2 regions of the Oceanobacillus sp. CAU 1775 genome follow, and region 2 is predicted to be linked to the other one. Evidence: a T-box and tRNA genes for the amino acid it is inferred to sense, from the RefSeq annotation. Region 2 holds a T-box; the other holds one or more tRNA genes.
The links. A T-box is a leader RNA that pairs with one kind of tRNA and senses whether it is charged. The one in region 2 lies ahead of tyrS (tyrosine--tRNA ligase), so its partner is inferred to be a tRNA-Tyr.
Positions count from the first base shown of each region.

Region 1: it has a tRNA-Tyr gene. The T-box ahead of tyrS (tyrosine--tRNA ligase) is inferred to sense a tRNA for this amino acid. The anticodon was not compared.

Region 1 covers NZ_JBTLRO010000010.1:52,213-64,017, forward strand. The annotation lists gene uxaC (glucuronate isomerase) at 1-820, shown strand, start outside; gene ACXYMZ_RS14655 (Gfo/Idh/MocA family protein) at 976-2,115, shown strand; gene ACXYMZ_RS14660 (helix-turn-helix transcriptional regulator) at 2,427-3,062, shown strand; gene ACXYMZ_RS14665 (YwaF family protein) at 3,114-3,833, opposite strand; gene fabI (enoyl-ACP reductase FabI) at 3,920-4,696, opposite strand; tRNA gene ACXYMZ_RS14675 (tRNA-Glu) at 4,895-4,969, shown strand; tRNA gene ACXYMZ_RS14680 (tRNA-Val) at 5,053-5,128, shown strand; tRNA gene ACXYMZ_RS14685 (tRNA-Thr) at 5,235-5,310, shown strand; tRNA gene ACXYMZ_RS14690 (tRNA-Tyr) at 5,360-5,444, shown strand; tRNA gene ACXYMZ_RS14695 (tRNA-Gln) at 5,451-5,523, shown strand; tRNA gene ACXYMZ_RS14700 (tRNA-Lys) at 5,807-5,879, shown strand; gene ACXYMZ_RS14705 (hydroxymethylglutaryl-CoA reductase, degradative) at 6,162-7,451, shown strand; gene mvk (mevalonate kinase) at 7,448-8,410, shown strand; gene mvaD (diphosphomevalonate decarboxylase) at 8,512-9,489, shown strand; gene ACXYMZ_RS14720 (phosphomevalonate kinase) at 9,493-10,599, shown strand; gene ACXYMZ_RS14725 (aspartyl-phosphate phosphatase Spo0E family protein) at 10,719-10,889, opposite strand; gene sigW (RNA polymerase sigma factor SigW) at 11,078-11,641, shown strand; gene rsiW (anti-sigma-W factor RsiW) at 11,657-11,805, shown strand, end outside.
Region 2 covers NZ_JBTLRO010000004.1:125,951-137,755, reverse strand. The annotation lists gene ACXYMZ_RS08585 (FixH family protein) at 126-860, opposite strand; gene tyrS (tyrosine--tRNA ligase) at 1,065-2,339, opposite strand; T-box leader at 2,401-2,613, opposite strand; gene ACXYMZ_RS08575 (transglycosylase domain-containing protein) at 2,732-5,719, shown strand; gene ACXYMZ_RS08570 (GNAT family N-acetyltransferase) at 5,845-6,495, shown strand; gene ACXYMZ_RS08565 (acetoin utilization AcuB family protein) at 6,498-7,148, shown strand; gene ACXYMZ_RS08560 (acetoin utilization protein AcuC) at 7,145-8,314, shown strand; gene ACXYMZ_RS08555 (Mur ligase family protein) at 8,388-9,863, shown strand; gene ccpA (catabolite control protein A) at 9,910-10,920, opposite strand; gene ACXYMZ_RS08545 (bifunctional 3-deoxy-7-phosphoheptulonate synthase/chorismate mutase) at 11,337-11,805, opposite strand, start outside.

The sequences.
Region 1 (11,805 bases), on a different contig from region 2:
TTGGGTAGAGAAGCTAGCCAGAGTAACGAATAACTCGATTGACTCGTATGATAAGTTTCTTCTTGCATTCTCAGAACGCGTGGATTACTTCGATAAAAATGATTGTAGAAGTTCAGATCACGGATTAGACACAATGTTTTATGAAGAAGGAACGAAAGCTGAAGTGGATGAGATATTTGTCAAACGTTTAAAAAATGAAAAACTTACTTCAAAAGAAATTGACCAATTTAAAACATATACATTGTTAAGGTTGGGTGAGTTGTACCACGAAAAAGGTTGGGCAATGCAACTTCATATTGGTGCACTTCGAAATAACAATACGAAGATGTTTAAACTGTTAGGGCCAGACACCGGATTTGATTCTATTGGAGATTTACAGATTGCAAACAAGTTGTCGAAATTCCTTGATGCATTAGAGACACAAAGTAAATTACCGAAAACCGTTTTATATAGTTTGAACGCAAATGATAATAAGGTTTTAGCAGCAATGGCCGGAAATTACCAAGGCTCTGAGATAGCTGGCAAAGTACAATTCGGTACTGCTTGGTGGTTTAATGACACGTTAGACGGTATGGAAGATCAAATTAAAACACTTGCGAACATTGGATTAATTAGCAATTTTATTGGAATGTTAACAGACTCAAGGAGTTTTCTGTCATTCCCTAGACATGAATATTTTAGAAGGTTACTTTGTAATATATTTGGCACATGGGTGGAGGAAGGGAAAGCCCCTAAGGATATGAAGTTATTAGAGAAATATATTACTGACATCTGTTATGAAAACGCAAAACATTACTTTATAAATACCCCTAAAAAGTAGTGATATTATACGTTGTTAATACAATATCCTTTTCCCTTTTTAACTAACTATTGCCATGGCCTTGATAATCAATAGGATTATCAAGGCTTCTTTTATCTATTTGGTTGACTTTTCGTAAAACTAATAAATTGTAGGAGGTTATTAATTTGAGTAAAGTGAAAGTTGGTATCATTGGAACTGGGTCTCAAGGAGAGCTGTATGCAAAGTTTTTAGTTGAAGGTAAAGTTGAAAATATGGAATTAGTTGCTTTATCCAGTCCAAGCTTGGAAAAGAAAAATAAGTTTGAAGAACGATATCCAACTATATCTTTCTATAGAGATTATAAAGATATGCTTGAAAGTGGTTCTGTTGAAGCTGTAATTGTCTGTACTCCACATTATTCACATCCTGAAATAGGTATTGCTGCAATAAATAGAGACATTCATGTTTTAATCGAAAAACCTGTTGGTGTTCAAGCAAGGGAAGTTAGATTATTGAATGAAATTGCACAAACAAAACCGATACTGTCTTTTGGGTTAATCCATAATCAGCGAGCAAATCCCCTTTATCAGAGACTGAAAAACATCATAGACGAAGGGGAAATCGGAGAAATACGTAGAACGAACTGGATAAATACAACTAGTTGGCGACCACAAGCATATTATGATCAAGGCAAATGGCGGGCAACTTGGAAAGGAGAAGGTGGCGGCGTCTTAATTAATCAGGCAGCACACCAAATTGATCTACTACAGTGGATTTGCGGGATGCCAGAGAAGATATTTTCTAATATAAAATATGGTTATCAAAGGAATATTACAGTGGAAGATGAAGTCACTGCGCTGCTTGATTACGGTAATGGAGCTACTGGAGTATTCATAACTTGTACACATGATTTAATAGGTACTGATCGATTCGAAATATTAGGTGATAAAGGAAAGATTGTTATTGATGATGGAAAGAGAATCACAATAAAAAAACTTCATAAATCTGAAGTTGAAATAAACAAAGAGACGAAGATTGATGAAGTTGCAGCTATTGTTCAAGGAAACAGTGTGGCGAGTTTATATGAAGAAGAAGTGTTAGAATTTGAAAGTATTTGGGGAGAAGAGCACCTAGCAGTTTTAAGAAATTTTGCAGAGAATATTTTATATAAAGAGCCTTTAATAGCCCCTGGTATAGAAGGAATAAATAGTGTTCAGTTATTTAATGCAATCTATTTATCAAGTTGGTTCGGTGAAGAAGTGGAACTACCGGTGAGTGAAGAGATATTCTTAGAAGAACTTGAAAAAAGAATTGCATCAGAGAATATGAATTAATTTGTCTCTCAAAAATAATTATAGCGTACAATCTCTTCTATTAGAGTTTGTACGTTATTTATTTAATAAGATTCCAACGATATTATTACTATATATATTAATAGTAGAAATTTATGATGTCATTACACAGAATAAGTGATAAAATAGAACTAGGTATATATCATTATCTGCTTTGTAGTTATATTTTTAGCAAATCCTTACAGTTTCTTGTAGATGACTGGTTTTCATGTATGATAATTCGTAAATTGGCTGATAATAATAACTAATATACATATTAAATTATATAGTAATAATCATGGGAGTGGCAAAATATGAGTGTTATATCATTTGTAGTAGGTACAGAGGTACATAAGAAATGGATTATAGATATGGTAAGAGAACGTTTACCGAATGATGAGGTTCAAATGTATAACGCTGCATTTATCGACGATTTATTTCAATCTGATGAAGAAAGTGAAATTATCATTCTGGACTTAGAAGCTCAGCTTTCTTTACGTGAGGTAATGCGAGTATATAGAAAAAATGACACGAAGATCGCAGTTATCATCCCGGATAAAGAGATTGCTGTTATTCAAGAATATTTACATTTTGATTTAGCAGGTTTTTTCCCTGTGGATATGGAAATACATGAATTCATAGATGGAATCAACTATATGCGTAAAGATATGTTATATATCCACCCGCGTGTGGGAGAAACGATATTTAGAAAATATAAGCAAGACGTTTACAAAGAAGTGTCGCGTCCATTGAACCTTTTAACAAAAAGAGAATGGGAAGTGCTAGGTGAATTGGTGGGGGGATTTCAAAATGATGACATTGCGAAAAACCTTGATATATCTGACAAGACAGTCAAAAATCATATCACTTCTATCTTAGGGAAACTCGGAGTGAAAGACCGAACAAAGGCTGTTCTACTAGCGCTAAAAGAGCGTTGGTTCTATTTATAAAATAGCCTAAATGCTGCAAACCTCTTATTCGGTAGAGGTTTGCAGCATTTATTAATTCATCTTTCTTTTTAAAAAACGATAGATATAAAATTGCGCCAGAAATACTACGAAAGCCAGAATTCCTAAATTGATTCGATACCAGAATCCTTCACCTAGCAAATCCAACGGCGAACTCGTTACAGGCGTTCCTTCCAGATATAAATAATTTGCATCTAGCCAAGGATTAATAAGAAGCCCGATAAAAAATGCATACAGGACTAAATAAAAATACGTGTAGAGTAATGATTTAAAGGTGATAAATGGTGGTTTCATAACGATAGCTAGGTAAATACTCGTAACTGATATTGCAATATGATGAATGAAAAACTTAAAAAATCTAAAATTAGGAAAGTCAAAGAGTAAGTCGGGTGTAATTAATGCTGCAAAAGCTGGCACTAAGCCGATAAAAAAAGCTATTGGAATCAGATGTCTGTTCATTGTAAGTAATGCGATAGCACCGACAATCCCAGCAACACCGCATAGATGAAAAGGTAGATTTTCACGCCAAATCCCATGAGTAGCTGTCCAAGTCTGATAAGAGACCTCTGATGCAATTAATAAAATGAATAATATCCAGCGGATGCTATTTGATATTCTTTTGTTCGATCGGATAGTGCCCTGAAAGTACAGGAGTAAGAATACAATAATAAAGTAAATCGCCAACATAATGAAATGACTCGTGCCAAATGTAACAAAGGCATCTCCTTTTAAGGTTAAAAACCATTCTTTCATACAACCCGAGCCCCCTTTATATCTAATAATAGTATTTTAAGTGGAAAAAAAGACGCCTTTATGAAAAAAGCGTCTATTTATCTTAATTACCCACCAATAATATGAAATCCTGAATCTACATGTAAGACTTCACCAGTCACACCTCGTGATAATTCGCTAAGGAAGAATAATGTAGCATCTCCAACTTGATCTTGGTCAACATTTCTTCTAAGAGGTGCTTTCTCTACTATAACATTTGCCTTTTCGTTAAATCCTGAAACCCCTTTAGCAGATAGTGTTCGAATTGGCCCCGCTGAAATAGCATTTACACGGATATTATACTTCCCAACATCTTCTGCTAGATAACGGACACTCGCTTCAAGCGACGCTTTTGCAACTCCCATTACATTATAGTTTGGAATCACTCTTTCTGCGCCTAAGTATGTTTGCGTAACAATGCTGCCGCCTTCTGTCATTAACTCTTTTGCCGCCTTCGTTAATGCTACTAAAGAGAAAGCGCTAATTTCTTGTGCGATTAAAAATCCATCTCTTGATGTGTCAGCATATTCACCTTTTAATTCCTCGCGGTTTGCGAACGCGATAGAATGAACAAGTCCGTGAATGACGCCAACCTTTTCTTTCATTTCTTGAAAAGCGGATTGGATACTTTCATCACTCGCAACATCAAGAGAGATTAATGCTTTTGGTGTTATTTCATGTTTCTCTAATAGTTTTAGTAATTTATTATGTGAACGTTCTTGTCTGTTTGTGAAAATTAAATTAGCTCCAGCGTTATGCAAGGATTTTGTAATACCCCATGCAATACTTCTTTCATTAGCTACCCCTGTAACCACAATATTCTTTCCTTCTAATAAGCCTGACATGGTTTACCTCCAAATAATATGTTGTATTTTCTATCCATTATAACCTATGTTCTATTAATAGAGAAATCAAAATATATCTTGAAAGTTGTTTAGAAAAAAAAAATTTAAAATAACTCTTTACAAAACTAATAGAACTAGTTATAATATAATTCGTCAGTCTGTTCAGCAGGCTTTTATTTGGACAGTACATAATAAACCGGCCCGTTGGTCAAGCGGTTAAGACACCGCCCTTTCACGGCGGTATCACGGGTTCGAATCCCGTACGGGTCACCATTTTAATTAGTAGTTTACATATATTTACACGAAGGTTTTTTTATTTAATAGACTACTGAAATTCAAATTTAACCTTAATTCATGGAGGATTAGCTCAGCTGGGAGAGCACCTGCCTTACAAGCAGGGGGTCGCAGGTTCGAGCCCTGCATCCTCCACCATGAAGGTAGCTACGAGTGATACAAGCTTCACCAAATCATGTCTTGCATCACGACGAGCTTTTAAACTGGTAGCTCATTCAAAAAAACCAGCACTAAATTTTATCATGCCGGCCTAGCTCAACTGGTAGAGCAACTGACTTGTAATCAGTAGGTTGGGGGTTCAAGTCCTCTGGCCGGCACCATTATTTTATTTACTAGTATGATTTGAAGACATTTGTATATATTATATGTGGAGGGGTAGCGAAGTGGCTAAACGCGGCGGACTGTAAATCCGCTCCCTCAGGGTTCGGCAGTTCGAATCTGCCCCCCTCCACCATTTCATTGGGCTATAGCCAAGCGGTAAGGCAACGGGTTTTGGTCCCGTCATTCCCTAGGTTCGAATCCTAGTAGCCCAGTTTTTTTGTTTCAAAAATAAATGTTATGGGTATGGATAATATAGTTCCTTGTAGATTACTTTTGTGAAGCGTTGAGCAGAAACTATAAAAGTATAGAGGTTTATCCAGTGCTACTTAATAAATATTACGAGCCATTAGCTCAGTCGGTAGAGCAAGCAACATTTACTTCTTTGAACAAGCTTCCCCGCGTTGCTTGCGAGGAGCGCTACTTCACTGATATAACTTGCAACGCGACGAGCATCGTTGGTCGAGAGCTAAATATTATTTAACGCATATTATATACGAGCCATTAGCTCAGTCGGTAGAGCATCTGACTTTTAATCAGAGGGTCACAGGTTCGAATCCTGTATGGCTCATCATCACGAGGAACAGACCTCGAAATACGAACTAAATACATTCATCAAATAAACAAGGCTAACTTCGTTCATGCCTTGTTTATTTGCAATTTAGGGCTATTTTTAACATAATAGATACAGAAATTTAATTTTTATAAGGTTTAATAATAAAAAAGTAGCTCTTTCCACAAAAAATATGATAGAACATGTTATAATCTAGTTTAAGAATATTTTTAGGTTATAGGTGTTATCACCTAGTCATAAATTTTGCAGATAACTTACTTATATAAAGGATGATCGGCGATGAAGTCGTCCAGAATTTCGGGATTTTATAAAAAAACATTGGAAGAAAGAAAAGATATAATAAATAGTATGTATGCATTTTCAGAAGACATGCAAGATGTATTTTCTTCGAGATCTCCTCTATCGGTAGATACTGCTGATAAAATGATTGAAAATGTAGTAGGAACCTTTCAATTGCCTCTCGGATTAGGATTGAACTTCCTCATAAATGGGAAAGAGTATGTAGTCCCTATGGTTATTGAAGAGGCATCTGTAGTTGCTTCAGCTAGTCATATTGCGAAAATTGTTCATGACGCAGGTGGTTTTACTGCTGAATCAACCGAAAGAGTAATGATTGGTCAAATTCAAGTTGTTGGCTGTGACGATTTCACAAAGGCAAAGGAAGCAGTATTGGCTAATAAAGATATGCTTATTAAAGCTGCAGATGCTGCATATCCTAGTATTGTTAAACGTGGCGGTGGAACAAAGGATTTAGATGTACGTATATTAAATGAAGAAACTGATTCTAAATTCGGAAAAATGCTTGTGGTACATCTTTATGTAAATACTGTAGATGCTATGGGTGCGAATATTATTAATACAATGGCTGAAGCAATAGCGCCATTGGTAGAAGAAGTAACAAGAGGTAAGGTCTATTTGCGAATTTTATCGAATCTTGCGGATCGAAGCTTGGCACGTGCAAAATGTGTCATTCCACCTCATCTATTAAAAACTGGAGATTTCTCTGGTGAAGAAGTACGCGATGGAGTGATTCATGCATACGAATTTGCTGCATCAGATCCATATCGTGCTGTAACGCATAATAAAGGAATTATGAATGGAATCGATCCCGTAGTTATCGCCACTGGAAATGATTGGCGTGCAGTAGAAGCTGGCGCACATGCATACGCGGTGAAGAATGGCCAATATGGGTCTATGACTACTTGGTCCAAAGATAAAGAAGGTAATCTCGTGGGAGAAATTGAACTCCCAATGTCTATAGGAATTGTAGGCGGTGCGACACGCGTACATCCTATGGCGAAATTTTCGTTGGAACTCTTAGATGTTCATTCTGCTAAGGAGCTATCTGAAGTTATTGTGGCTGTTGGACTTGCCCAGAACCTTGGCGCACTAAAGGCACTTGCTACAGATGGTATCCAAAAAGGGCATATGAACTTACATTCTCGCTCTGTTGCAATAGCAGCAGGTGCTACAGGGGAGATGGTTGATATGGTAGCTGAAGAGTTAGTAAAGTTAAAAGACATCCGTGTTGGAATAGCTAAAGAATTGGTGGATAAATTTAAAAAATGAGTGCAGAAAAAGTATCAACTTCAGAGAAAACAGCTATTGGTATAGCTCATAGTAAATTAATATTAATTGGAGAGCATGCAGTTGTACACGGACAACCTGCGATTGCTATTCCGTTTCCTTTAATTGGTGTAGAGACTACTGTCGATTATGTACCAGGTATAGTTAAGCTCGATAGTGCTTTTTATTATGGTCCACTTCATTTAGCGCCGGAATCTTTATACGGTATTGTGAAGTGTATTAATGATACATTGGATTATTTAGAGATTCCTGTAGAGGATTTAGTGATTCGTATTAATTCTTCTATCCCACCTGGGAAAGGCTTGGGTTCAAGTGCTTCAGTAGCAATTTCAGTTATTCGTTCGCTATTTAATTATGCGGACAGAATTTGTACAGAAGAAGAATTGCTTGAGCTCGCTAACATCGCTGAAACATATGCGCATGGTTCGCCAAGCGGCATCGACACTTTAACAATCACTTCAGACGCTCCTATTTGGTTTGAAAAAGATCACCCAATTACTAAAATAGAAATCAAAGAAGACTTTCATTTCATTGTTGCAGATTCAGGCCAAGATGCTGATACAAAATCAGCGGTAGCTTCTGTAACCAACCTATTAAGGAAAGCACCTAAGAAAATTCAAAGAAAAATTGATCGAATTGGTCAATTAACTTATGATGCGAAGGATGCTTTAGAAAAAGCGAGTAAACATTTCCTTGGACAAATGCTAAATGAAGCTCAAAAAGAACTTGAGTACCTTGGTGTAAGTGATGTTGTATTAAACCGTCTCATTCATTTTGCTAGGCAGGAAGGCGCACTAGGTGCCAAACTGACTGGTGGAGGAAATGGTGGTTGTATTATTGCACTTGCTCAAAATGAAGTTCACTCCAAGCAACTTGCTGAAAAGCTAAAGAACTTTGGGGCACAATCCGTTTGGCCTTTCGTCTTAAAAAAACAGGATTAATATAAAAACAACTAGTAACCAGATATTAAGCTTGTCTTTAATATTTGGTTACTTTATTATGTATGGAAAAGATAATTATTATTTTATAAAAGGGGATTATTATGAAAGCTACAGCAAAAGCACATACAAATATAGCCTTAATTAAATATTGGGGAAAGCGTAATGAAGAAATTATCTTACCTACGAATAGTAGTCTTTCCTTAACATTAGACGGTTTTCACACAACAACAACTGTAGACTTTCAAGAAGACCTGACTGAAGATAAATTTTTATTAAATGATGAAGAAGTTACTGGTGAAGCGTTCCGCCGTGTGACTACGTTTCTCGATTTAATTCGTGAACTTGCTAATAAAAAAGAATTATATGCAAATGTCCATTCCATTAATAAAGTACCAACAGCAGCAGGACTAGCTTCTTCCGCATCAGGATTTGCGGCTTTAGCAGCAGCTGGTACGAAAGCAATTGGTTTGGAGTTATCCGATATGGAATTGTCCCGATTAACTAGACAAGGTTCGGGTTCTGCTAGTCGCTCGATTTATGGTGGCTTTGTTCAATGGGAAATGGGTGAGAAAGAGGACGGTTCTGATTCCTATGCAATTCCGGTTGCACCAAAAGAACATTGGGATGTTCGTATGGCGGCAGTTGTTTTGTCAGCGACAATGAAGAAAATTTCAAGTCGAGAAGGAATGCGACGTACAGTAGAAACCTCCCCGTTTTACGATGGTTGGTTAAAGAGTCTTCCTGAGGATTTAGAAAATATTAAAGAAGCAATTCAAGCGAAAGACTTTATCCGTGTTGGGGAAATTGCAGAAGCGAACGCATTGAAAATGCATGCAACATCTTTGGGTGCAAAACCGCCATTTACATATTGGATTGATTCTACAATTCGCGTGATGCACCGAGTCGAAGAACTACGTGAACAAGGTATTCCTGCATATTACACAATGGATGCTGGACCGAACGTTAAAGTATTATATTTACCAGAGCATGAAGCAATTGTTCAGAAAGCGCTACAAGAAGTACCTGGAGTAACGGATGTAATTTTAAGTAAGCCAGGTCCAGGCGTAACCTATCTATAGGGGATGAATATTTTGTCGAAACAAGAAATGACAATAAAAGTACCAGGTAAATTAATGGTAGCAGGAGAGTTTTCTGTCCTGGTTCCTAACCAACATCTTGCTGTGACAGCAGTTGATCGATTTGTTTATGCAACGATTAGCGCTTCAAAAGTAGGGGAATTAACATTAAGCGATTTCAATTTACTTCAATTAAGATGGAATTATAGAGATGGTCAACTTTCGATTGACTCTGATGATGCTCGTCTTTCTTTTGTAAAAGCAGCGATGCAAGTTACTTGCACATATCTTGAGGAGCAGGGAGAAGAAATTACGCCTTTTTCTCTTTCTATTCGTAGTGAATTAGATGATGCTTCTGGTTTAAAGTATGGACTTGGCTCAAGTGCAGCAGTAGTAACTGCGGTTGTCTCTGCGATTATTGCAAAGTTTAAAAATCATCAACTAGATAAAAATCTTATTTTTAAATTATCAGCTTTAGCTCATGTGATCACCCAAGGGAGCGGTTCTGGTGCAGATGTAGCAGCTTCAGTTTATGGGGGAGTTTTAAAATATGCTTCCTTCCAAGCAGAGTGGCTACTTAAAAAATATCGTGAAGCGCAAACAATTAGTGAAGTTATCCAGATGGAGTGGAAGTATTTATCGATTCATTCCATTGAATTACCGTCGTGGATCCATTTTTGCGTAGGATGGACTGGAAAACCAGCATCAACTGTGAAGCTAGTTGAAAGAATCCTCCAACAAAAAGACGATAATCCAAAAGCATTTGCTCGTTTTTTGGATAATAGCGAAAAAGCGGTTGAGCAGTTATTGACTGGGATGGAGCAACAAAACATATCACAGATTCTTTCTGGAATAAAAGCAAATCGACAAACTTTGGCAGAAATCGGCAGGCAAGCAGATACTGCGATTGAAACACCACTACTATCAAAGTTATGTGATATCGCGGAATCTCTTGACGGTGCTGGAAAACCATCAGGTGCTGGTGGAGGAGATTGTGGAATTGCATTTATGTCAACGGAAGAACAAGCTATAGCGTTATTCGAAGCTTGGAAAGAAGCTGGAATTAAGCCATTAGCAATTCACTCCCATCCAAAAGGTGTAGAACTTGTTTAAAATTCACGCGTTCGAAAAAGGATATGCAATCCCATATTCTAGTTATCTATCATTATCATTTTGATAGTTATAGGAACTAAAAAAAGACATGTCTAGCATGTCTTTTTTAATCATCATCTCTATTTAGCTGTGTATTCATATTCTGTATACTTTTGATATTTATTTATAAGTTCATCCAGTTTCATACTAGACTCAATCATTATATCGGAAGTTAGTTCGTGATAGTAACTGAGAGAGATCATTTCTCGACGGCAAGATTCGATTTCTTTTAATAATATTAATTTACCCACAAAAGCTTCCTCCTATCTAGTATACTATAGTAAGAAATTACCCAATTATTTGCAAGTATAAACCTATGAATTATTTGTGAAGAATACATAAGATTTTTTAAAAGAAAAAAGAAATCAATGATAAAAGTGAAACCTTTCAAAGTGAAGACTCGTAACTAAGGTACCGCAGAATAAGCGGAGGTAAATGTATGGATCAAATGATAAAAGAGAAAATAAGAGAAGTGAAAAAAGGAGATCAAGCAGCTTATGAGGATCTGGTCTCTTTTTACCAAAATAAAATATACCAGCACTGTTACCGAATGCTAGGTAATGCACATGAGGCAGAGGATATGGCCCAAGAAGCATTTATTCGAGCATATGTAAATATTCATTCCTTTGATGAGAACCGGAAATTTTCAACTTGGTTATACCGAATCGCAACGAATCTTACAATTGATCGATTGCGCAAACGAAAACCAGATTATTTCTTGGATGCGGAAGTCAAAGGAACGGAAGGTTTAGATATGTACTCACAGCTTCAGAGTGAGGATATTTCACCTGTAGAAGAGGTGGAGGCAAATGAATTGCAAAGCTATATCCACCAAGAAATCTCAGAGCTTCCTCCAAAGTATCGCAGCATTATTATTTTAAGGTATTTAGAAGAATTTTCTCTTCAAGAGATTAGCGATATTATGGACATTCCGCTTGGAACGGTTAAAACTCGGATTCATCGTGGAAGAGAAGCATTACGTAAAAAACTACGTCATGTGTAAAGGAGTGTGGAACTTGTGAAATGTAAACCAGAGATGGTTCATTTAATGCATAAATATTTAGATGGTGACTTAATCAAAGCTGAAGAAGTTGAATTGCAAAGGCATCTTGAGGACTGTGAAGACTGCCAACAACATTTTCATGAATTAAAGCGTACGGTCACATT
Region 2 (11,805 bases):
AAAATAACTCCTTGATTATATCGACTATTCCTACAAATGTTAAAATATAAACCCTCTAATAGTAAAGTTCATCAAAAATAAAGCAGCTCTAACCTGATAAAGGCAAAGCTGCTTATATTTTTATTTTACTCTACAGTAACAGTATACTCGTCATGTTCATGTAAGTCAGCATCATCTTCCACATGAACAACAACCTTATATGTCCCAGTTTCAGAAAATGTATGATTTGCTTCATACTCACCCGGTGAAATTTCTTCTGCATCAATCCAGTTTGTACCTTGTGGATTCCCATCAGGAACAACTTCATAACGCACAGATACTTCACTTAATGGTTCACCATCCATTTGTAAATGTACGACTAACTCAGTCTCTTCACCAGCTGAAATAACTTCTTCTTGATCAAAATGGGAGTGGAATCCATCAGTATGTGCATGCTCATGTTCTTCTTCTTCAACGACATCTCCGCCATCACCGATAGTAATTGATGTTAAAGGCATCGTGTGCAATCCTTCTGCAGTAGTATGTGCATACATTTCATATACACCGTCTTCAGAGAAGGTTACTTCAGCTACATAAGCTCCGTTCTCTGTATGAACACCATCGATTTCTTCACTATTATCTTCGTCACCCATAAGCCAGTATTCGAATTTTACTTCATCGGCATTTTCAACAGGGTCTCCACCGTATGTAACAATAGCTTCTAATTCAATTACTTCATCTACTTCTGCAGACTCTGGTACTTTAAAATCAACCGCAAGAATAGGTAATTCTTCTTCTACCTCATCCACTTCATCATTACTACCACAAGCAACTAAAAATAGTAGAGTAAATCCTAATAGTGCAAGTAAAATCTTTTTCATTTTTATTACCTCCGATATAAATCTAAAATGAACCTACAAATGATGCCAATAATTGTTCTGATTACTAAATTATTTAACATCCCCTAACGTAAATGTACCAGTCTTATGTATATGTATCAACATGAACAGATGACAATCCATCGACAATTGATAGCCAAGAAAAAAGCTTAAGATAATATTCTATCCTAAGCTTATTTTATCATTTTAGTTGAATTTGATGAGTGTGTATTTCTTTTTCCCACGTCTTATTATTGTAAAGCGATCTTCAATGCGATCAACTTCTGTAACTTCATAGTTCGTATCTTGCTGTCTTTCACCATTTATATAGATGGCACCATTTTGAATATCTTCTCGCGCTTGTCTTTTAGATGGTGAAATCTTTGTATTCACAAGTAAATCAACAAGTCCGATATTTACTTTTTCCAAGTTCTCTGTAGGTACATCCTTGAAACCTTGTTCAATTTCACTACCGGATAAATCTTTTAAATCTCCGCTAAATAGAGCTTCGGAAATTTTAATCGCTTGCTGTAACGCAGCTTCCCCGTGAACCATTTCAGTCATTTCTTCTGCTAAACGCTTATGAGCAACACGAGCTCCCGCATTATTTTCTACTTCTTCTTCCAATTTATCAATTTCTTCTTTTGATAGGAAGCTAAAGTATTTTAAAAACTTAATAACATCCCTATCATCTGTGTTAATCCAGAATTGGTAAAATTCATATGGTGTGGTCTTTTCTGCATCTAACCAAACAGCATTTCCAGCCGTTTTACCAAATTTAGTACCATCTGCTTTTGTAATTAACGGAACTGTTAAGCCAAAAACATTAACCTCTTCTTCTTCTGGATTTTTTCTTGTACGTCGAATGAGCTCCATACCAGCCGTAATATTCCCCCACTGGTCACTTCCGCCAATTTGTAGCTGGACGTTCTCTTCTTCATATAGTTTCATGTAATCAATCGATTGTAACAACATATAACTAAACTCAGTAAAAGTGATCCCTTGTTCAATTCGGCTTGAAACGGACTCTTTAGCAAGCATGTAATTGATGCTGAAATGTTTTCCTGTATCTCTTAAAATTTCAATAAAAGTCATTTTGCTTAACCAATCATGGTTGTTACGAGAAATCACAGGATTCTCGCCTTCCCCAAAGTTAACAAGCTTTCCAATCTGGTCTTGAATACTTCGAGCGTAACCCATCACAACTTCCTCGCTATTCAAAGAGCGCTCTGTTGAACGACCACTTGGATCCCCTATCATCCCTGTCCCACCACCAACAAGTGCGATCGGCTTATGACCTGCTTGTTGGAAACGTTTCAACATAATGATTGGGACAAGGTGTCCAATATGCAGACTATCAGCAGTTGGGTCAAAACCACAGTACAGTGAGATTGGTTGATTTTCTAAATGTTTTTCAAGTCCCTCTCTATCGGTTGTTTGGTGGATTAACCCACGCCATTCTAACTCTTCTAAAATATTCATTGTCATTTCTTCTCCTTTATATTCAGATAAAAAAGTAAATAAAAAAAGCCCTATCCTCTAAAAAAGGGACGAGCTTGAACACGCGGTACCACCCTTGTTGCAATAAAATGCCACTTGGTATTGTTAACGATGTTTCCACCGTTCTTTTAGCTACTAACCAAAAGAATTGCTCCAGATTGTAATTCACCAATAGATTTATATTGACTTGCACCTACCGTCAACTCTCTTTTATATAGTGATCTATTAGGCTACTGCGATCCTTCTTCACAAACGCTTTATTATTAATTCATATTTATAGCATATATAATAAGATTATGCAACAATTCTAAAAAAAGATTCATGTAAAAATATAGATATGGTATAATTATAAAGGAATTTTAGGAGGTTTTCAAATGGATTTCAAAGACTATATGAAAAATGCTCTTCAAAAAGTAAAAAATATATGGAATACCGGCAAAGTCCAACGCACTAGCAGGATTACCTATGGTGTTTTTTGGAATATTGTATTATTTTTTGTGATTGTTGGCTTTATTGGGTTTGTATTTATTGGCGGAATCGGAGCAGGTTATTTTGCATCGCTCGTGAAGGATGAACAAATTCGCGATTATGAGACGATGGCCCAAGACATCTATAATTACTCCGAAACCTCACGAATGTTTTTCGCGAATAATGTCTATTTTGGAGAAGTAAGTGCTGACCTTCATCGTGATGAAACAACACTCGATGATATTGCTCCATTACTTATTGATGCGGTAATTGCAACCGAGGACGAATATTTTAATGAACACCAAGGAATCGTACCTAAAGCAATTTTACGAGCAGTGTTACAAGAAGTTTCAAGCGCACCTGTTCAATCTGGTGGGAGCACGCTGACCCAACAATTAATTAAGAATCAAATTTTAACGAATGAAGTCTCTTTTGAGAGAAAGGCTAAAGAAATTCTCTTGGCACTTCGTCTCGAACGTTTCTTCGAAAAAGACGAAATTCTAGAAGCATACTTAAATATTGTTCCTTATGGTAGAGACGCTTCTGGTAGTAATATTGCTGGTATACAAACAGCTGCACAAGGGATATTTGGTATAGATGCCGATGAAGTTAATCTTGCGCAAGCTGCATACTTAGCTGGTCTCCCTCAAAGTCCATCTGCTTACACCCCATTTGCTAGTGGTGGTGGACTGAAAAGTGAAGAAGGCATTCAAGCAGGCTTGAATCGTATGATGACGGTACTAAATCGTATGCTTGAAATGGAATATATTACGGAAGACCAATATAACACAGCAAAAAACTATGATATTGTCGCTGATTTCAAACAGGAAGAAGAAACTTCATATGAACAATATCCAATTTTAACAGGAGAAATTCAGCTCCGTGCAGAAGATATCCTTTTTAATCATTTTATTGAAATGGATGGTTATACAGCACAAGACCTAAGAGCAATTCCTGGTCTACGTGAAGAGTACAGGGATAAAGCAGAACGAGCTATTCGTATGAACGGATACGAAATCCATACGACGATTGATAAAGAAATTTATGATGCTTTTCAAGAAGTGGCAAAAAACTATCAACACTACGGTCCGAATACAATTACCCCAATAAAAGATGGGGATGGAAATATTGTTGATGAAAAAGAACAATACGTTCAAACCGGAGCTGTAATGATAGAAAATTCAACAGGAAAAATCATAAGTTTCCTCGGCAGTCGTGAACATAGTCTTGAAGATGAACTTAATTATATGAAAGCAATCAGATCTAATGGTAGTACGATGAAACCATTATTAGCATACGGCCCAGCACTAGAAGAAGGTCTAATCCACCCTGGAACACCTATTGCTGATGTTCCTTTAATCGTACCTGATGGTAGTGGAACTACAGAAATTAGAAACGTAGATAGGAAACACCAGGGAATGCTTTCCGCACGCGAACATTTAGCGAAATCTCGAAATGTGCCTGCTGTGAAAACTTATATGGATCTAATCCCTATAAACCCTGTTGAGAAGTATCTTACTAAAATGGGGATTACTACAGTTGGTCCTAATGAATATGCCAACCCTTCGCTTTCGATCGGTGGGACAACATATGGAGTGTCTCTAGAAGAGAATGGTAATGCATTTGCAACTATCGCGAATTATGGAGAGTCAGTAGATACTTATATCATCGATAAAATCACAACAAAAGATGGCGAAGTTATCTTTGAACATAAGATTGAACCTACTAGAGTCTTCTCACCTGAAACAAGTTATTTACTAATTGACATGTTACGTGACACAATAACACAAGGTACTGGAACATATTTAAATTCACAGCTTAAATATGGCAGTGTGGATTGGGCTGGAAAAACCGGTACATCTCAGAATACTGAAAACGTACATTTCATGGGGGTTAATCCAAACATTACATTTGGTAGTTGGCTAGGTTATGCAATACCAGATTCACTTTATTGTGGCTGGTGTGATTTATCACATGGAAATCGTAACATGAAACTTTGGGCAGAACTAATTAATGCAGCAAGTGATATTAATCCTGAGTTAGTTGCACCACAAAATAGATTTGAACAGCCAGAAGGAATTGTTTCAAGAAGCTATTGTGCAATTTCTGGATTACTACCAAGTGAATTATGTGAGCAAGCAGGCTTAGTAAAAACCGGTTTATTTAATGCAAAATTCGTTCCAACAGAAAGAGACAATAGTTTAACAACTGGAGCCCACGTGCGAATTGGAAACCGTTCCGTAGTTGCTGGATCGAATACGCCTAGTGAATTTACGAATGGTGACGGTCTAATGTTTACTCCAGAGTTTTTAATTAAACATGGAATTGATAAAATTGATGACCCATCCTTAATGATACCTTTGAATGGTGATCGTAGTAAGTGGGAAAACATTGGGATACCGATTGGCAGTATAGAGATTGGCGAAGACATTGATGATGATGGTAGACCACCTGCTCCTCCTACAGGGGTAAAAACAAGTAGTAACCAATTAACTTGGGATAAATCAAGTAGTAATGATGTTATTGGTTATCGTATTTATGAAGCAAAAGAACCTGGCGGGAAATTTTCCCGTATTGGCAGTACAGATTCAACTTCATTCAGTATCAATGCTAGCTACGGATTATACTATGTTCGCTCTGTCGATTACTTTGGTGTAGAGTCCAAGGAATCAGCAACAGTTACTATAGGGGATGCACCAAAAGCTAAAGAGAAAGAAGATAAAAAAGAAGAAAAAGAAGACAATAATAAGAAAAACGAAAATAAGAACAACAAAGATAACAATAGCAATAACGGTAATGGCAACGGCAAAGATAATAACAATGGTAAGGGCAATTCAAACGGTAATGAAGAAGAAGATGAAGATGAGGAAGAAGAAAATAATGGTGAAGATTAAAAAGCAAGAGCTAATCGCTCTTGCTTTTTTTCTTATGTAAAATGAGTTTTCAAAAAATACTAAAAAAGAGTGACCAAATAATGTATAATGAATGTAAGCGATTTATTTCTTAAGGTGGTGAAGTGTTGGAACATAAGAAAACAAAATATTCGTTGTCCTATGAAACATCAATGGGAACGATTACAATTGAAGGCCCCCTAACTTCAGATGAATTAAAAAAATATGAGTTTCATGATAAATTAATAGCCTTTCGCCCTGCTCACAAACAATTCGAAGCATTATTATCAATAGCAGACTTTCCAGAAGGAAGAATAATTGTAGCAAGAACAGAAAATATGATTGTAGGGTATGTTACATATCACCATCCTGACCCTTTAGAACGTTGGTCCACATATAATATGGAAGATCTCATTATGTTAGGCGCGATTGAAATGATTCCTGAATACCGTGGAGAACGCGTAGCCTCTAACTTATTAAAGATTTCCATGATGGATGATTACATGGAAAATTATATCGTTATATCTACTGAATATTATTGGCATTGGGATTTAAAAGGCACTGAATTAAGCATCTGGAATTACCGAAAAATGATGGGTAAAATGATGGCTAAAGGCGGACTTCAGCCAGCAACGACAGATGATCCAGAAATAATTTCTCATCCAGCTAACACACTAATGGTTCGTATAGGAAAAAATGTTTCAGAAGAATCAATCGAAAAATTTAATCAATTACGCTTTCTCACTAGATATAAACAAAGAAAAAGGAATGAGGGATAGAAATGTTAGTTGAATCAATTATGAACACTGATGTTGTTACACTTCCACCTACAGCGACAATTGAAGAAGCTCTAATCCTATTAAAAAAACATCGCATCCGGCATATCGTGATTGTTAACGATCAGGAACAAGTAATTGGTATTGTTTCTGATCGGGATGTGCGTGATGCAAGTCCTTCAACTTTTATCAAGGACGGTGACCGAGCAGTCTTACAAAACGAAATTCAAACGATTATGAGTCAGCCTGTTATCACTATTCACCCACTCGATTTTGTAGAAGAAATTGCAAAAATCTATTACGATAAAGAATTTGCTTGTTTACCAGTTGTCAGTGACGAGAAACTGGTTGGTGTCGTAACGGAAAAACATATGTTATACAACTTAATTCAATTAACCGGTACACACGTACGAGGCTCGCAAATTGAAGTTAAAGTTCCCCATCGTCCAGGAATTTTACCAGAAGTTGCTCAGGTTTTCGGCAAGCATAATGTAAATATTGCTTCAGTACTTGTTTATCCATATAAAGATGACCCGGAACACAAAGTTCTAGTTTTCCGTGTACAAACGATGAATCCTATGCCAATTATTAAAGATATCCGTGAAGCGGGTTTTAAGCTACTTTGGCCAAACAATATAATGGAGCCTAAGCTATGACAAAAAGAGCTAAATTTGTTTTCTCAGATGATTTTTTAACATATAAATTCAATGAAAATCATCCTTTTAATCAAAAACGTTTAATTTTAACAAAGGAATTATTAGAAGCAGAAAATCGTTTGGATGAGGCTGATATTATTCCTCCACGGTTGGCTACAGATGAAGAATTAGCATTGTTCCATGATGTTCAATATATTGAAGCTGTGAAAAAAGCTAGTCAAAATCGGCTGGATAAAGATGAAGGTCTAATTTTTGGATTAGGTACAGAAGACACACCAATGTTTGAAAATATGCATGAAGCCTCCAGTTATCTTGTTGGAGGCACTCTGGCTGCTGTTGACGCTGTTTTGACTGGTGAGGCTAATCAAGCACTTAATTTAGGTGGCGGCTTGCATCATGGCTTTCAAAGACAAGCTGCGGGATTTTGTATTTATAATGATGGTGCAGTTGCATGTAAATATATAAGAGAAAAGTATAATTTACGTGTCATGTATATTGATACAGACGCTCATCACGGGGATGGTGTACAACTAGCTTTTTATGATGACCCAAATGTCTGCACATTTTCCATTCATGAAACAGGACGACATCTTTTTCCTGGAACTGGATATGTAAACGAGCGAGGAAGTAAAAAAGGTCATGGATACTCCTTCAATTTGCCGATTGATGCTTTTACACAGGACGAGTCATTTCTTGAATTATACGAAACAGCTTTTAGAGAAATAGCAGAATACTTTAAACCAGATGTCATCTTAACTCAAAATGGTGCAGACGCACATGTATTTGATCCTTTAACGCATTTATGTGGTACGATGAACATTTATGAGAGAATCCCTCAAATCGCACAGGAAATAGCTAATATATATTGCGACGGGAAATGGATTGCTACTGGCGGTGGGGGTTATGATATATGGAGAGTCGTTCCACGAGCATGGGCACAGCTCTGGAGTGTGATGCGGTATGGAGAAACCATTAAAGGGGAAATTCCATCCATGTGGCTTGATAGATGGCAATCTGACACGGACCTCACCCTACCTTCTTTTTGGCATGACGGTAAAGAGGCGTTCCCAGAGATTCCGAGAAAAAAAGATATTGAAGATAAAAACCAAAAGACACTTACAAGCCTTTTGAAGTATTTACACTCTCCATTAAATAATAATTCCTAATCCTTTTCTATATTAGACTTTATCGTTAATTGTCGATATAATTATTTAGAAATTGATGGAGAGGAATGGGATCATGAAATTAAATAAACTACTTAAATCACTTGATATAATAAATAATCCAAAAACAGATAATCTTGAAATTGATAATATCGCATATCATTCACAAAAGGTTTTTGCTAATAACCTTTTCGTATGTATTCGTGGATATAAAACAGACGGACATAAATATCTAAAACAGGCTGTTGAAGCTGGAGCAATCGTTGCTGTCGTCGAAGAAATTCAGGAAGATGTTATGATTCCTCAATTTTTAGTAGAAGATAGTAGAAAAGCATTGGCATTATTAGCGTCAACATTTTACGAGCATCCTTCAGAAAAATTGAAGATGATTGGTGTTACAGCAACAAATGGTAAAACGACGACATCTTATATGATAGATGCAATACTAGAGCCAGAAATCTTCCGTACAGGTTTAATTGGGACTGTATCCATTAAAAATGGTGACAAAAAAATACCATCTGATTTAACAACGCCAGAATCACTAGATTTACACCATCATTTGAATGACATGGTAAACAACGACGTTTCTCATGTGACAATGGAAGTTTCCTCGTCTGCATTAGAATTGAATCGTGTCTATGGTGTTGATTATGATATTGTCACATTGAATAATATTAGTTTAGAACATATTGATGCACATGGTTCATTTGAAAGATATTTTGAGGTTAAGTCTAGCTTAATAAAAAATGCAAAAGAAGAAAGTGTAGCAATCCTAAATTTAGACGATAAATACTCTGCTTCTTTAGTAAACGAAACGAAAGCAAATGTATTAACGTTTGGTCTCGAAAATAATGAAGGACATATTCATTGCAACAACTTGGACTTATCAACAGGCCGAGCAAAGTTTTCATTCGAGATTTTAAAAAGCTTTGAAGTAGATGGATTAAAGTTTATGCCGAGTTCTTTTGATGTTGAATTGGCTGTTCCAGGTCTTCACTCCGTTTATAACTCTATGGTTGCGATTATTGTTGGACTAGTTAACGGGATTCCAAGCGCATCCATTACAAAGAACCTCTTGAATTTTAAGGGTGTCCCTAGAAGATTTGAGTTTATCTATGAGGATACATTTAAAATTGTCGATGATCATTTTGCAAATCCTGGGAATATCGATGTTACGATGGGAACGCTAACTGCAATGGATTTTGAAAAACTCCATCTAGTCTATGGTATTCGTGGACAAAGGGGAGCAAAAATAAATCAAGAAAATGCGGAAGCAATTATTAAGTGGGCAAAAAAACTTAACCTAAATGAAGTAACAGCTACAAGAAGTATCTCGCATACAACGCCAAAGGATGAAGTAACTGACGCAGAAGTCAAAGCCTTTATGGACACAATGCAAAAGGCAAATATTAAAGTCAATCTCTATGATGAACTTCCTGACGCGATCAATCTTGCAATTAAAAATGCAGAAAACGATGACCTTGTTTTACTTGCAGGATGCCAAGGAATGGACCAAGCCGCAGAAGTAGTAAATGAAATGATGAAAAAATAAAATTAGGAGCAGTTGAGACGAAATATAATGTCTCTCCTGCTCCTTTTTAATTGTCTTTAGATATAGTAGAATTTCTAATTTCTAATCGATGAGGAAGAATTACATTGCTCTCTTCCACTTCTTCTTTATTCATATATTTCGTCAAAAGACGCATTGCAACAGCACCAATATCATATACCGGCTGAACAACTGTCGACAACGTAGGACGAACCATCTTAGCGAGTCTAGTGTTATCGAAACCAAACACTTGGATATCTTCAGGTACTTTATATCCTTTATCTTGGAAACCATGAATAACTCCAACAGCAATCTCATCCAACGTTGCAAAAACAGATGAAGGCAATTTATCTAATTTGAGAATTTTATCTACCGCATAGAGACCAGCGTTATACGAAGATTCTCCTTGGATAATAAATTCATTATTAAAATCAATATTCGATTCCTTCAATGCACGCTGGTAACCTTCGAACTTCAAATTATTTACGACTGTGTCACTCGTACCCATTACAAAGGCAGGTTGTTCGTTATTATTATTTTTAATTAATTCCATCGTCGCTTCATAGGCTGCAAGCTCATAATTAATATTTACAGAAGAAATCTCTTTTGTAGAGTCGTACGTACCAGCTAAAACAACTGGCACTGGAGCAGTTTTAAACTGTTGTATATGCTCCTCGGAAATATTTTCACCCATGAAAACAATTCCATCCACTTGCTTCTCAAGCATAGTATTGATTAATTCGATTTCCTTTTCTTTAACCGAGTCTGAATTACTTAAAATTATGTTATATTTATACATTGTTGCAATATCTTCAATACCACGTGCTAATTCAGCGAAAAATATATTCGATATATCTGGAATAATTGCACCTACTGTTGTCGTTTTCTTACTAGCTAAACCACGTGCAACAGCATTCGGACGATATCCTAGTCTTTCAATTGTTGCTAATACTTTTTTTCTAGTCGTCGGTTTCACATTCGGATTCCCATTGACAACTCTAGAAACTGTAGCCATGGACACGTTCGCTTCTCTAGCTACATCATATATTGTTATATTCACATTCACTACCTCCTATAGTTCGTCCTCTTTTTTATATCATACTCTACCATGAAAACTTTTTCAAAAATAACGTTAAAAATTCACAAATTATTTACAAAGGCGCAAGCGCCCGTTCAGCGACGTACAAACTGCGCCCCACAGGACGTGGGGTGGTTCAACGTTGCCACGTGATGTGGCGTTCTTAGTTGAACATCCTTTTCCTCTCCTCAAGATAAAGGAAACACGGCGAGGTACGATCCGATGTTGACTTATCGATTGAAGGAGTGCGAAGTTTGATAGTCGGTGGGCGCTGGAGCCGGACGTGGCTATCCTGCTAATAATATCCATACTTTTGATTTTTTATCATTTATTATACTAAAATAAAATAAAAACCCTAGCTAAATAGAAAACTTAGCTAGGGCAGAATTATTTCAGGTTTATTTTAAACGATTTTCTAGATCTGAAATTTCTTCAAAGAATTTATCAAACGTTGGGATATCCATTTGTTGTGCTGAGTCAGAAAGAGCAACAGCTGGATCTGGGTGAACTTCTGCCATAACTCCGTCAGCACCAATTGCAAGCGCTGCTTTAGCTGCAGGAAGCAATAAATCTCTTCTACCAGTTGAATGTGTAACGTCAACAAATATTGGTAAATGTGTTTCTTTCTTAAGTACAGGTACAGCAGAAATATCTAATGTATTTCTTGTAGCTGTTTCATACGTACGAATCCCACGTTCACAAAGAATAATATTAGAGTTTCCACGTGACATGATGTATTCTGCTGCATTTATAAATTCTTGAATTGTTGCAGATAGACCACGCTTTAATAATACAGGTTTTTTAGCATCCCCTGCTGCTTTCAATAACTCGAAGTTCTGCATGTTTCTTGCACCAATTTGAATTACA